3 regions of the Cupriavidus sp. USMAA2-4 genome follow, and region 3 is predicted to be linked to each of the others. Evidence: predicted binding sites of a transcription regulator. Region 3 holds the regulator's gene; each other region holds the start of a gene.
The links. Region 3 encodes HrcA, which represses chaperone genes, less so after heat shock. Its sites were predicted from a motif close to TTAGCACTCNNNNNNNNNGAGTGCTAA; they were not measured.
Positions count from the first base shown of each region.

Region 1: the regulator HrcA is predicted to act here: its motif matches at 2,175-2,201, upstream of groES (co-chaperone GroES).
Region 2: the regulator HrcA is predicted to act here: its motif matches at 2,563-2,589, upstream of rpoH (RNA polymerase sigma factor RpoH).

Region 1 is NZ_CP017748.1:322,789-327,472, reverse strand. It holds gene groL (chaperonin GroEL) at 64-1,698, opposite strand; gene groES (co-chaperone GroES) at 1,821-2,111, opposite strand; gene BKK79_RS01525 (nitroreductase family protein) at 2,477-3,076, shown strand; gene BKK79_RS01520 (LLM class flavin-dependent oxidoreductase) at 3,127-4,491, opposite strand.
Region 2 is NZ_CP017748.1:1,996,074-2,000,757, reverse strand. It holds gene BKK79_RS08760 (heme o synthase) at 1-648, shown strand, start outside; gene BKK79_RS08755 (SCO family protein) at 860-1,423, shown strand; gene rpoH (RNA polymerase sigma factor RpoH) at 1,551-2,429, opposite strand; gene BKK79_RS08745 (pirin family protein) at 2,841-3,719, shown strand; gene ybiB (DNA-binding protein YbiB) at 3,772-4,684, opposite strand, start outside.
Region 3 is NZ_CP017748.1:971,507-976,190, reverse strand. It holds gene recN (DNA repair protein RecN) at 1-430, opposite strand, end outside; gene BKK79_RS04310 (NAD kinase) at 514-1,431, opposite strand; gene hrcA (heat-inducible transcriptional repressor HrcA) at 1,544-2,578, shown strand; gene hemH (ferrochelatase) at 2,656-3,771, shown strand; gene BKK79_RS04295 (RNA-binding S4 domain-containing protein) at 3,768-4,163, shown strand; gene BKK79_RS41070 (hypothetical protein) at 4,184-4,339, opposite strand; gene grpE (nucleotide exchange factor GrpE) at 4,607-4,684, shown strand, end outside.

The DNA.
Region 1 (4,684 bases), 650 kb from region 3:
GGCGTTGGTCCGGGGCCTGCCAGGCACCCGGGGAAACAGCGGAGAAAGGGAAAGACGGGTGCTCTAGAAGTCCAGCCCGGCGCCGGCACCCGGCCCTTGTGCCACGCTCGGCTCCTCGCCCTTGGGCAGCTCGAACACCGCCGCATCGGTGGTCAGGATCAGGCCCGCCACCGACGCCGCGTTCTGCAGGGCGGTGCGCGTCACCTTGGTCGGGTCCACCACGCCGCCCTCGACCAGGTCGCCGTACTCGCCGGTGGCGGCGTTGTAGCCGAAATTGCCGCTGGCTTCGGCGACACGCGCCACCACCACGCTGGCTTCCTCGCCGGCATTGGCGACGATCTGCCGCAGCGGCTCTTCCAGCGCCCGCAGCACGATCTTCACGCCGGCTTCCTGGTCGGCGTTGGCTCCCGCGACGCCGCGCACGGCCGCGCGGGCACGGATCAGCGCCACGCCGCCGCCGGGGACAATGCCTTCTTCCACGGCCGCGCGGGTAGCGTGCAGCGCGTCCTCCACGCGTGCCTTCTTTTCCTTCACTTCGACTTCGGTCGCGCCACCCACCTTGAGCACGGCCACGCCGCCGGCCAGCTTGGCCACGCGTTCCTGCAGCTTCTCGCGGTCATAGTCCGAGCTGGCTTCCTCGATCTGGGCACGGATCTGCTGCACGCGCGCCTGGATGCGCGCCGCCTCGCCTCCCCCGCCGATGATGGTGGTGTTCTCCTTGCCGATCTCCACGCGCGAGGCCTGGCCCAGGTCATGCAGCCCGGCCTTCTCCAGCGTCAGGCCGATCTCCTCGGAAATGACGGTACCGGCGGTCAGGATGGCGATGTCTTCCAGCAGGGCCTTGCGGCGGTCGCCGAAGCCCGGCGCCTTCACCGCGGCCACCTTGAGGATGCCGCGGATATTGTTGACCACCAGCGTGGCCAGCGCCTCGCCCTCGACGTCTTCCGCCACGATCAGCAGCGGCCGGCCGGCCTTGGCCACCTGCTCCAGCACCGGCAGCAGGTCGCGGATGCTGGAGATCTTCTTGTCCACCAGCAGCAGGTAGGGCTGCTCCAGCGCGACGATCTGCTTCTCCGGCTGGTTGATGAAATAGGGCGACAGGTAGCCGCGGTCGAACTGCATGCCCTCGACCACCTCCAGCTCATCGCCGAGCGACTTGCCGTCTTCCACGGTGATCACGCCCTCCTTGCCCACCTTGTCGATGGCCTCGGCGATGCGCTCGCCGATGGCGCTCTCGCCGTTGGCCGAGATGGTGCCGACCTGGGCGATCTCCTTGCTGGTGGTGGTGGGCTTGCTGATGCGGCGCAGCTCCTCGATGGCCACGGCCACCGCCTTGTCGATGCCGCGCTTGAGATCCTGCGGATTGAGTCCGGCCGCCACGTACTTCACCCCCTCGCGCACGATGGCCTGGGCCAGCACGGTCGCCGTGGTGGTGCCATCGCCGGCGTTGTCGCTGGTCTTGGCCGCGACTTCCTTGACGAGTTGCGCGCCGATGTTCTGCAACTTGTCCTGCAGCTCGATCTCCTTGGCCACGGACACGCCGTCCTTGGTCACGGTCGGGCCGCCGAAGCTGCGCTCCAGCACCACGTTGCGGCCCTTCGGGCCCAGCGTGACCTTGACCGCGTTGGCCAGGATGTTGACGCCTTCGACCACCTTGGCCCGTGCTGCGTCGCTGAACACTACGTCTTTCGCTGCCATCTCTGCTTTCCTTTGTCCTTTCTTCCTGATCCGGTTCCGATCGTGCCGATGTTCTCCATCGTGCCGATGATCCCGATCGCTTCTTTCGTTCTGCGTGGGGCTTGCCGCTGCGCGCGACGCGCTCAGCGCTCGACCACCGCGACCACGTCCTCTTCGCGCAGCACCAGCAGCTCCTCGCCGCCGATCTTCACCGCCTGCCCGGCGTACTTGCCGAACAGCACGCGATCGCCCACGCGCAGGTCCGGCGCAATACGCTCGCCGGCTTCGTTGCGGCGGCCGGGACCGACCGCCACCACCTCGCCCTGGTCGGGCTTCTCGGCGGCGTTGTCCGGGATGACGATGCCGGACTGGGTACGGGTTTCGTTTTCCGACCGCTTGACGATCACGCGGTCATGCAATGGGCGAAGGCTCATCTGTTCTGGGCTCCAGGGAAATCGGGCGGGCGCGGGAGGCCGGGATCGGCGCGGTGCCGGCCATCAGCACTCCCTGCGAACGAGTGCCAAAGTATAGGAAGCCCCCCCGGCACGCGCGAACTGATCATTTCGCATTTACATAGGCGCCCGTCGCGCAGCACACAGCACGGCATGGCACCGTGCAGCAGGTGCCTTCTTGCCGCCGTGCACCGTTCGAAGGATTCCTCGCAAGCTCATGCGGATTTCCCGCTTCCCTTTTGCACGGGCTTGCGCAAGGCTCCCACCTGCACGGTAACCGCGGCAGCGATAGAAGCCACAGCAGCAGCGACCGCCGCCCTATCCCTCATCCGCCCCAAGGAGCCTCCATGACCCAGCCACGCCAAGCCGACCACGACATCGATCCGCTGTTCCTGCAGCGCTGGTCGCCCCGCGCCTTCACGGCGGAAGCCATCGCGCCGCAGACCTTGCTGCGCTTCTTCGAGGCCGCACGCTGGGCACCGTCCGGCTACAACGCGCAGCCCTGGCGCTTCATCTATGCGCGGCGCGACACGCCGGACTGGCAGCCGCTCTTCGCCTCGCTGTCGGAGTACAACCAGGGCTGGGCCGCGCGCGCGGCCGTGCTGGTGGCGGTGCTGTCGCGCAAGACCTGGACAGCGCCGGGCAAGAGCGAGCCGCAGCCGGTCGCCACGCATTCCTTCGACGCGGGTGCCGCCTGGGCCAACCTGGCGCTGCAGGCCACCGCGGCGGGCTGGCACGCCCACGGCATCGGCGGCTTCGACAAGGCGCGCCTGCGCGAGGCGCTCGGCATTCCCGAGGACTACGCCATCGAAGCGGTGGTGGCCATCGGCCGGCAGGGCGACAAGTCCTTGCTGCCCGAGGCGCTGCAGGCGCGCGAGCAGCCCAACGAGCGCCTGCCGCTGGCGCGACTGGTCAGCGAAGGGCGCTTTGCCTTCGCCGAAGACTGAACGGCGACCAGGCTGCCTCGCACCGGGCAGGCAGCCTGGCACGCACGGACTCAGGCGGCATCCGCCGCGTCGGCCCGTCTCCGCGCGGCCGGATGCGGCGGCCGCCGCAGCCCGAGATGCTCGCGCAGCGTGGTGCCGCTGTAGTCAGTGCGGAACAGGCCGCGCCGCCGCAACTCGGGCAGCACCAGTTCGATGAAGTCAGTGAGGCCGCCGGGCAGCACCGGCGCCATCACGTTGAAACCGTCCGCGCCATAGGCCTGGAAGCGCTCCTCCAGCGCATCGGCGATCTGCGCCGGCGTGCCGACCAGTTGCCAGTGGCCGCGCGCGCCTGCCACGCGCTGGTAGAGCTGGCGGATGGTCAGGTTCTCGCGCCGCGCCAGGTCGAGCATCAGGCCCTGGCGGCTCTTGCTGCCGTTGGTGGGCGGCAGCTCCGGGATGGGCCCGTCGAGCGGATACGCGGACAGGTCCGCCCCGGTCAGGGCCGACACCAGCGCCAGCCCGACCACCGGATCGATCAGCGCCTGCAACTGCTCGAACTTCTCGCGCGCCTCGGCCTCGCTGTGCCCCACCACCGGAAACACGCCCGGCAGGATCTTCAGGTCCTCGGGCCGGCGGCCGTGGCCGGCCAGCCGCCCCTTCAGATCGGCATAGAAAGCCACAGCATCTTCCAGGGTCTGCTGGGCGGTGAAGACCACCTCGCCGCGGCGCGCGGCCAGTTCCTTGCCGGGCTCGGAGGAGCCGGCCTGCACCACCACCGGCTGCCCCTGCGGGGGACGCGCGACGTTGAGCGGCCCCTGCACGCTGAAATGCCGGCCGCGGTGGCCCAGCACGTGGCGCCGCGCCGGCTCGTAGTAGCGCCCGCTCGCCTTGTCGCGCAGGAAGGCATCGTCCTCCCAGCTGTCCCACAGGCCGCTGACCACGTCGGCGAATTCTTCGGCACGCTGGTAGCGCTCCTCGTGGCTGAAGTGCCGCACCCGGTTGAAATTGCGCGCCTCGTGCTCGCTGGACGAGGTCACCAGGTTCCAGCCCGCGCGGCCTCCCGAGAGATGGTCGAGCGAGGCGAACTTGCGCGCGATGTGATAGGGCTCGTTGAAGCTGGTCGAGGCGGTGCCGACCAGCCCGATGCGCTCGGTGACGGCAGCCAGCGCCGACAGCAGGGTGATGGGTTCGAACTGGGCCTGGTAGCTGTGCGCGGTGCGGCTCAGGAACTCCACGTCGTCGCCGCGCGTGCCGACACCGTCGGCGAGGAACACCAGGTCGAACTTGGCCGCCTCGGCGGCCTGGGCGAGCGCGGCATAGTGACGGAAATCGATTCCCGCGTCGGCCTTGGCCTCGGGATGCCGCCACGCGGCGATATGGTGCCCGCTGGGGTACAGGAATGCACCGAGGCGCATCTGCTCATTGCGTCTTGCCATGGTGGCCGCGCTCCTTTGGTCCTTGGGTTCTCAGGCGGGCCGCCCGGGCAGGCGCCGCCGATTCGGTACGCGCGCCACCGCCCGGGCAAGACCTGGACGGCCATCGCGCGCGCTGCCGGAGGCCGTTCCGGCACGGTCCTCCCGCCGGCGTCCGGGCCGGCTGCTGCGCGCCAACATAGCGCCTGCCGGCACG
Region 2 (4,684 bases), 1.0 Mb from region 3:
TCGGCCACCGGCGAGATCGGCACGGCACAGACGCTGGCGTTCTCGGCGGTGCTGGGCGGGGCCGGCATGTGGCTGCTGCACGTCTTCACCAATGACCTGACCATGTGGCTGACGGTGGCCACCTTCGTCGGCTACGCGGTCATCTACACCATCCTGCTGAAGCCGGCCACACCGCAGAACATCGTCATCGGTGGCCTGTCGGGCGCCATGCCGCCGGCCCTGGGCTGGGCCGCGGTAACCGGCACGGTGCCGGCCGAGGCATGGTTCCTGGTGCTGATCATCTTCACCTGGACGCCGCCGCATTTCTGGGCGCTGGCGCTGTACCGCCGCGCCGACTACGCCAAGTCCGGCCTGCCGATGCTGCCGATCACGCATGGCGAGCGCTTCACCCTGCTCAATATCCTGTTGTACACACTGGTGATGATCGCCGCCACGCTGCTGCCGTTCATCTACGGCATGAGCGGCCTGATCTACCTGGTGGCGGCGCTGGTGCTGGGTGGCGGCTTTCTGTCCTACTCCTGGCGGCTGTACCGCAACTACTCGGACGAACTGGCGCAGCGCACCTTCCGCTTCTCGATCCTCTACCTGTCACTGCTGTTCGCTGTGCTGCTGGTGGATCACTATTTCAAGTTCGTGCTGCCGCTCTGAGCCAGCACTGCCCCCGGCGCGACACTTTGTCGCGCCGGGGCGCGCCTGCATGCGGATGGGCGATACTCGCCAGTGTGATGAACCGAGCGGGAAGCGCATGGCCATGCGGATGGCCTGCATCCGGCCCGCTCCCCCGACGAACCCTGCAATGTCCAAGCCCCGCCCCTTCCCGTCTTTCTCCTGCTTCGGCCGCCTGCGGCAATATGCCGCAATGGCGCTGCTGGCTCTGATGCTGGCGGCTTGCGGGCAATCCGCTCCGAAGTTCCAGAACATCGACATCACGGGCGGCAGCGAATTCGGCAAGGATTTCAGCCTGGTCGATCATCACGGCAAGGTGCGCACGCTGGCTGACTTCAAGGGCAAGGCGGTCGTGATGTTCTTCGGCTACACGCATTGCCCCGACGTGTGCCCGACCACGCTGGCCGAACTGAAGGGCGTGATGGAAGCGCTGGGACCCGATGCCGACCGCGTGCAGGTGTTGTTCGTCACGGTCGATCCCGAGCGGGATACCCAGCAGTTGCTGGCGCAATACGTGCCCGCTTTCGATTCGCGTTTCCTGGGCATGCGCCCGGCCGACGAGGCGGCGCTGCAGAAAGTCACCAAGGACTTCAAGGTCTACTACGCCAAGGTGCCCGGCACCTCGCCCGGCAACTATACGATGGACCATTCGGCGGGCAGCTACGTGTTCGATCCGCAGGGACGGCTGCGCCTGTTCATCCGCCACGGCCAGGGGCCCGAGCCGATCGCGCACGACCTGAAACTGCTGCTGTCCTGATTGCGCCGCGCACTCGCGCAGGCAGGGGAAAACGCAGGCAGCGAAAAAGAAAGGGCCGGTTCACGGGGAACCGGCCCTTTGCCATTCCGCCCGGCGGACGCGCTGTGCGCGGCGCCGGCAAGGACGCTCAGGCGAAGGCCTGCAGCGCGCCCTTCATCTTTTTCATGGCCGCCGCCTCGATCTGGCGGATGCGCTCGGCGGAAACGCCGAACTCGTCGGCCAGTTCATGCAGCGTGGCGCCGCCCGAACCGTCGTCGTTGACGTGCAGCCAACGGGCCTCGATGATGCGGCGGCTACGCTGATCGAGCTTGCCGAGCGCCTCTTCCAGGCCTTCCACCTGCATACGGTCGCTGCGCTTGGCTTCGAGCACGCGGGTGGGTTCGTTGTGATTGTCGGCCAGATACGCGATCGGGGCGAATTCCTCTTCGCCGTCGTCGACCTGCCCTTCCAGCGCCAGGTCGCCGCCCGACAACCGGGTTTCCATCTCCATCACTTCCTCGGGCTTGACGTTGAGCTCGCGCGCAACGGCTTCGACCTGCTCGGGCGTGAAGGTGTTGTGGGTTTCCTGCTTGTGGCTGCGCAGGTTGAAGAACAGCTTGCGCTGGGCCTTGGTGGTGGCCACCTTGACCATGCGCCAGTTCTTCAGCACGTACTCGTGGATCTCGGCCTTGATCCAGTGGATGGCGTACGAAACCAGGCGCACGCCCTGGTCGGGATCGAAGCGCTTGACGGCCTTCATCAGGCCGATATTGCCTTCCTGGATCAGGTCGGCGTGGGGCAGGCCGTAGCCCAGGTACTGGCGTGCCACGGATACGACCAGGCGCAGGTGGGACATCACCAGCCGGCGTGCCGCATCGACGGAATCATGGTCGCGCAACTCGCGCGCGAGACGCTGCTCCTCTTCGACGGAGAGCATCGGGACGCGGTGGACCGCCTGGATGTAACTGTCGAGGTTGCCCAGGTTGCCGGGCATGGCCAGCGCAAGGCTGGCGCCGCGCTGCGGCATCGCGGGCAGGGTGGTGGATTGGATCGAATCGGCAGACAGGACTGCGTTCACTCATTGGCTCCTTTTGCGTCCGGCCGGCGGGTTGCCGGGGGTGCTGTTTCCCTCGGGGAAACGCACTGCATTGCAACACATATTAGCACTCAAGCCGGTTGACTGCTAATTCGACTGGCAATGTGGTCAATAGTTCCAGACGATTGCTATTTCAGAATGGATAGCATGAATTTGTATGGCGTATAACGCACTTCCCGGCGCGAGGGCCCGCTCGCAACTAGCATTAGAGATGCAGATCGCCGCCTGGTTCTGCCCTTTCGGCCAATAGAGTGGGAGCGGCGGGCGGGAGCGGCGTTTACACTGCGGATGCGCCACTTCGCCGATGCCGTCTCCACGGTACATTCATTCCCAGGAGGATCTATGTCTGTCATCGAACACCTGCTCAATCCCCATGTCCGGGACCTGGGCGATTTCACCGTGCGCCGCGTCCTGCCCGCGGCGGCCGCGCAGACGGTGGGGCCCTTCATCTTCCTCGACCATATGGGCCCGGTGGCGATGCCGCCCGGCAAGGGGGCGGACGTCCGTCCGCATCCGCACATCGGCCTGGCCACGGTGACCTACCTGTTCGAGGGCGAATTCCTCCATCGTGACAGCCTGGGCAACGAGCAGGTGATCCGCCCCGGCGACGTCAACTGGATGACCGCCGGCCGCGGCATCGCGCATTCGGAGCGCTCGCCGCAATCCGAGCGGCCGGCCGGACCGCACCTGCACGGCATCCAGACCTGGGTGGCACTGCCGAAGGCCTACGAGGACGTGGAGCCCTCGTTTCACCACTTCGGCGCCGCCAGCCTGCCGCGGCTGGAGTTGCCCGGAGTGCGCCTGACGGTGATCGCCGGCGATGCCTTCGGCCAGGAGTCGCCGGTGCGTGTCTTCAGCCGTACGCTCTACGTTGCCCTGGAGATGGAGGCGGGCGCCACGCTGGTGATTCCTCCCGAGCATGTGGAGCGTGGTGTCTATGTCGTCGAAGGCGGCATCGCCGTCGATGGCGAGGCCATTCCGGCCGAGCACCTGGCGACGCTGGTGCAGGGGGAGACGGTGACACTGAGTGCCACGACGCGGGCGCGCGTGATGCTGCTCGGCGGCGAGCCGCTGGACGGCCGCCGCTTCATCTACTGGAACTTCGTGGCCAGCAGCAAGGAGGCCATCGAGGCGGCGGCGCAGCGTTGGGAAGACAATCTCTTTCCGCAAGTGCCAGGCGAGACCGAACGCATCCCGCTGCCGCCGCGCCGCCCGTCCTGACGGGCAGGGCGGCAGCCTTGGCCGGTGTCGCCGCCTGGAGGAGGGCGCAGCCCTAGACCGGGCTGGCCCAATTCACCTGCGCGCCATCGCGCAGGCAGGCGCGGATGGCCTCGACCTGGGCCGCGATGGGCGCCGGCACGGCTAGCTTGCCTTCCAGCACCGCGCGGATCCAGGCCACGGTCTGCTCGACGCTGGTGCCAGCCGGCAGGTCCGGCACGTCGGCAATGGAACCGGAGGCCGGCTCGACCAGCGTGCGCTGGTGCCCGTCGTGCAGCCAGTCGATGCGCCCGCCGCGGCGGGCATCGGCCACCACTTCGCCTTCGGTGCCGCGCGCCAGCAATACGTTGGCCGGCTCGTGCGAAAAGAAGTCGGTCAGCGTCTCGCGGTATTCCGGATGTGTGTAGCTGTACAGGCGCAGGGCTTCGGCCGGGCTGTGGCCACCCACCGGCTGCAGCAGCTTGACCACGGTGTGGGCCGAGTTGCGCAGGCCGACGATGTCGCGCTTGTCGAGCAGGCGGCTCAGTGCCGGCGACAGGACGTCGATCGGCAGCACCGCCAGCGGCAGCCCGCCGCCGCTGCCGCGCAGCCGTGTCGCGGCTTCGGCAGTGCTGGAGCACAGCGGCTCGCCCAGTGCCTCGAACAGTGCCAGGCTGGTCAGGCGTCCGGCGAAGTGCCGGATGCCGTGCACCAGGACCGGGGTGCCGGCGCGTGCCAGCAGCATGGCCAGCAGCGGTACCAGGTTGGGCTGCTTGCGGGCGCCGTTGTAGCTCGGGATCACTACCACCGGTCCATCCGGCCGCGCCGGCAGCGGCGCGCAGTGCGCATGGGCGGCCTCTAGCATGCCGCCCAGCTCGTGTGGCGCTTCGCCCTTGATGCGGTAGGCCATCAGGATGGCGCCCAGTTCGATGTCGGAGACGCGCCCGGCGAGCATGGCGTCGAACAGCGTGCGCACGTCATCGCGCGGC
Region 3 (4,684 bases):
GGGCATCGGGACGCAGCAATTGCTGGTGGGCATGCTGGCCATGGATGTCGACCAGCTGGTCGCCGACCTCGCGCAACTGCGCCAGCGTGGCGGCGGCGCCGTTGATGAAGGCCTTGCCACGGCCGCTGGCGTCGACCGTGCGGCGCAGCAGCACGGTGCCGCGCTCGTCGCCCTCGCCAGCCAGCTCGCGTTCGCCGAGCCAGGCATCGAGCGCGGGGTGCGTGGCGAAGGTGGCGCTGACGCTGGCCCGTGCCGCGCCTTCCCGCACCACGCCGGCATCGGCGCGCTCGCCCAGCACCAGGGCCAGCGCATCGATCAGGATCGACTTGCCGGCGCCGGTCTCACCGGTGAAGACGGTGAAGCCGGCGGAGAAGTCGAGGTCGAGCGCGTCGACGATGACGAAATCGCGGATGGAAAGGCTGCGCAGCATCGTTCTGGGTGGCGGGTCAGGTGCAGGTCAGGAGCAGGTCAGGTGCAGGTCAGGTGCGAGCAGGGGGCGGAAGGCGAGGCGGCTCAAAGGCGATTGTCTTCCGACGGATACTCGTGCCAGTGCAGCTTCTTGCGCAGCGTGGCGTAATAGTTATAGCCGACCGGATGCAGCAGCTTGATGGTCTTGTCGGAGCGGCGCACCACGATGCGGTCGCCGGGCAGCAGCGAGGTCAGCGACTGCATGTCGAAGTTGACGCTGGCGTCGCGCGCGGTGGCCACCTCGATGGTCACCTCGGCATCGTGCGGCAGCACGATCGGGCGGTTGGACAGCGCGTGGGGTGCGATCGGCACCAGCACCAGGCCGGACAGCGTGGGATGCAGGATCGGGCCGCCGGCCGACAGGGCGTAGGCGGTGGAGCCGGTCGGGGTGGAGACGATGAGGCCGTCCGAACGCTGGTTATACATGAAATAGCCATCCACCGAGACGGCCAGCTCCACCATGCCGGAAATGCCGGAGCGGTTGACCACCACGTCGTTGAAGGCCAGCGCCGAGAAGATCTGCTCGTCGTCGCGCACCACGCGCGATTCCAGCAGCATGCGCGTCTCCGCCTCGTAGCGGCCGGCCAGCATGTCGGGCAGCACCGACTGGACGTCTTCCAGCGGGATGTCGGTCATGAAGCCGAGCCGCCCGTGGTTGACCCCGATCAGCGGCACGTCGTGGCCGGCGAGCTGGCGGGCGATCCCCAGCAGCGTGCCGTCCCCGCCCAGCACCACCGCCACGTCGGCCTCGCGGCCGATCTCCTCCGGTGCCAGCGCCGGATAGCCGGTCAGGCCGGTGGCCAGCGCGGTATCGCGCTCGAACACCACGTCCTGGCCGTTCTTGAGGATGCAGGAAGCCAGCTCCTCGAGCCGCGCCTCGATGCCGGCGGTGGAGTAGCGGCCGATCAGGGCCACGGTGCGGAAGGGCGCGCGGGCGGCGCCAGGCTTGGGGTGTGCGGACATGCCGGGATTAGACCATACCGCCGTGACCATTGTCAGCATGGCCTGCCGCCGCGGCGGCAGGCCGTTGCGCGATACGCCCCATCCGGTAAAAGTTGCGTAAAATCGGGGCACTATGGATGAACGTTCGAAAACGCTGCTCAAGACCCTGATCGAGCGCTACATTGCCGAGGGGCAGCCGGTCGGCTCGCGGACCCTGTCCAAGTACTCGGGGCTGGACCTGTCGCCGGCCACCATCCGCAATGTGATGTCCGATCTGGAGGAGATGGGTTTCATCTCCAGTCCGCACACTTCGGCGGGCCGCGTGCCCACGCCGCGCGGCTACCGTCTGTTCGTCGACTCCATCCTGACCACCAAGGCGCCCGAGGGCACGCCCGCCCGCAGCGAACTGGCCGAGCTGATCCAGGACCAGCTCAGCGGCCAGCAGCTGGCCCCGCAGCGTATCCTCAGCAGTGCCGCGCGCACCCTGTCCAACCTGTCGCACTTCGCCGGCGTGGTGATGACGCCGCGGCGTGCCCAGGCCTTCCGGCAGGTCGAGTTCATGCGCCTGTCGGCCAAGCGCATCCTGCTGATCATCGTCACCCCCGAGGGCGATGTGCAGAACCGCATCATCCAGACCGAGCTGGCGTATACCCCGGCCCAGCTGGTGGAGGCGGCCAATTTCTTCAACTCCCACTACGCCGGCATGAGCTTCGACGCCGTGCGCGACCACCTGCGCGGCGAACTGCAGGCGCTGCGCCTGGACATGTCGCAGCTGATGCAGGCGGCGGTGCAGGCGGGCAGCGACGCCATGGCCGAGGAGGATGAGCAGGTCTTCATTTCCGGCGAGCGCAAGCTGCTGGAGGTGGAGGACCTGTCGTCCAGCATGGACAAGCTGCGCCGGCTGTTCGACGTGTTCGAGCACAAGACCAGCCTGCTGCAGCTGCTCGATGTATCCAGCCATGCCGAGGGCGTGCAGATCTTCATCGGCGGCGAGAGCCGGCTGGTGCCGCTGGAGGACATGGCGATCATCACCGCACCCTACGAGGTCGACGGGCAGATCGTCGGCACGCTGGGCGTGATCGGTCCGACCCGGATGGCCTACGACCGCGTGATTCCCATCGTCGACATCACCGCCCGGCTGCTGTCCAGCGCACTCAGCCAGAGTTGACGTTCGTCCCGTGCCGGCGCGCGGCGACCGGCCGGGCCCGTACCCGGCGCGCGCGGGCGCGCCAAACCGGAATTGACATGACGTTTTCGCCAGAACCGGCCTACCAGCACGGCCAGGTGACGCGTACCGCGATCCTGCTGGTCAACCTCGGGACCCCGGACGCGCCGACGCCCAAAGCGGTAGGGCGCTACCTGAAGCAGTTCCTGTCCGATCCGCGCGTGGTCGAGATTCCCCGCGCCGCCTGGCTGCCCATCCTGTACGGGGCCATCCTGCCGCTGCGCTCGCGTGCTTCGGCGCTGAAGTATGAGTCGATCTGGCTGCGCGAGGCCCATATGACGGGTTCGCCGCTGCTCGTATACAGCGAGCGCCAGGCGCACGCCCTGCAACTGCTGCTCAACCAGCATGGGCACGAGGTGACCGTGGCCTGCGCGATGCGCTACGGCAACCCGTCGATCGCGTCGGTGATGGAAGCGCTGCGCCGCCAGGGCGCCGAACGGGTGCTGGTGCTGCCGATGTATCCGCAATACTCGGCCAGTACCACCGCGACCGCCTTCGACGAGGCCTTCCGTGTGCTGGCCGCCTGGCGCAACCAGCCGGAGCTGCGCCTGGTCAAGCATTTCCATGACCATCCGGCCTATATCGGCGCGCTGCACCAGCAGGTCGGCGCCTATTGGGCCCAGCACGGCATGCCGGACTTCGCGCGCGGCGACAAGCTGATCCTGTCCTTCCACGGCCTGCCGCGGCGCATGCTCGAGCTGGGCGATCCCTATCACTGCGAATGCCTGAAGACGGGGCGGCTGCTGGGCGAGGCGCTGGGCCTGCAGCCCGGGCAGTACCAGGTGACCTTCCAGTCGCGCTTCGGCCGGGCGGAGTGGCTGCAGCCCTATACCGCGCCCACGCTGCGCGAACTGGGCCGGGTCGGCGCCGGCCGCGTCGACGTGTTCTGCCCGGGCTTCCCGGCGGACTGCATCGAGACGCTCGAAGAGATCGCCATCGAGGGGATGTCCGTGTTCCGTGTGGCCGGCGGCAAGGATTTCCATTTCATTCCCTGCCTCAACGATGCGCCGGCCTGGATCGCCGGCCTGGCCGAGATCGCCTTGCAGCACCTGCAGGGCTGGGATCTCCGTGCGCCGCATCCGCACGAACTCGAAGCCCGGCGCACGCGTGCCCAGACCCGGGGGGCTGCCGCATGAATGTCAGTTTCGAGCCGGAGGCACGGCTGCGCATCGACAAGTGGCTGTGGTGCGCGCGCTTCTTCAAGACCCGCTCGCTGGCAGCGGAGGCTGTCGAGCGCGGGCGGGTGCAGGTCAACGGTCAGGGCTGCAAGAGCTCACGCGAGGTGCGGCCGGGCGACACGGTGGTGTTGGAGGCGCATGGACAGCGTTGGGAAGTGCTGGTGAAAGGCATCGCGGCGGCACGCGGGCCGGCGCCGGTGGCGCAGTCGCTCTACGCCGAGAGCGAAGCCAGCCAGGCGCGTAGGCAGGTCGAGGCGGAGCGCCGCCGCCTGCATAGCGAACCCGCCGCGCAGTGGCACGGCAGGCCGACCAAACGCGATCGGCGGCGCATCGACGGACTCGGAGACTGAGGCGGATCGTGCCGACCCGCTCAGCGCAGGTGCTGCACGATATAGTGCTTGAAGATGGCCTTGCCGCTGCCGTATTCGGTGTCGCGCGGCGTCAGCGCGCCGGACGCGCAGATGAAAACGGTCATCGCCGACAAGGCGGCGAGCAGGCAGATCGCGATGACAGGCAGTTTATGCATGGCAACCCCTTCGGCATGGACCCGCAGGCAATGCATCCGCGCCCCCCGTTATTTTTATCACTTTATTCAAAACCATCTTAGTAGGTGCGGTGCAGCATGGCAACACGGCGTTGATTGCACTGGACGGGGCTTTGTAACCGCGTGTTTCAACGGCTGCCGGCGCGACTCTTGAAAATCGCCCGGCTGCCTCCAGTTGGGGGTTAGACTTGCCGATTGACCTCCCAACGGCCGCGCCAGGCGCGTGCCGTGCTTTATTTACGGATCGACATGGAAGAACATAAGCAGACGCCATCCCCGACGACGCCCGCGGGCGAGGACACCAGCAACGCGGCGCCGGCCCAGGCC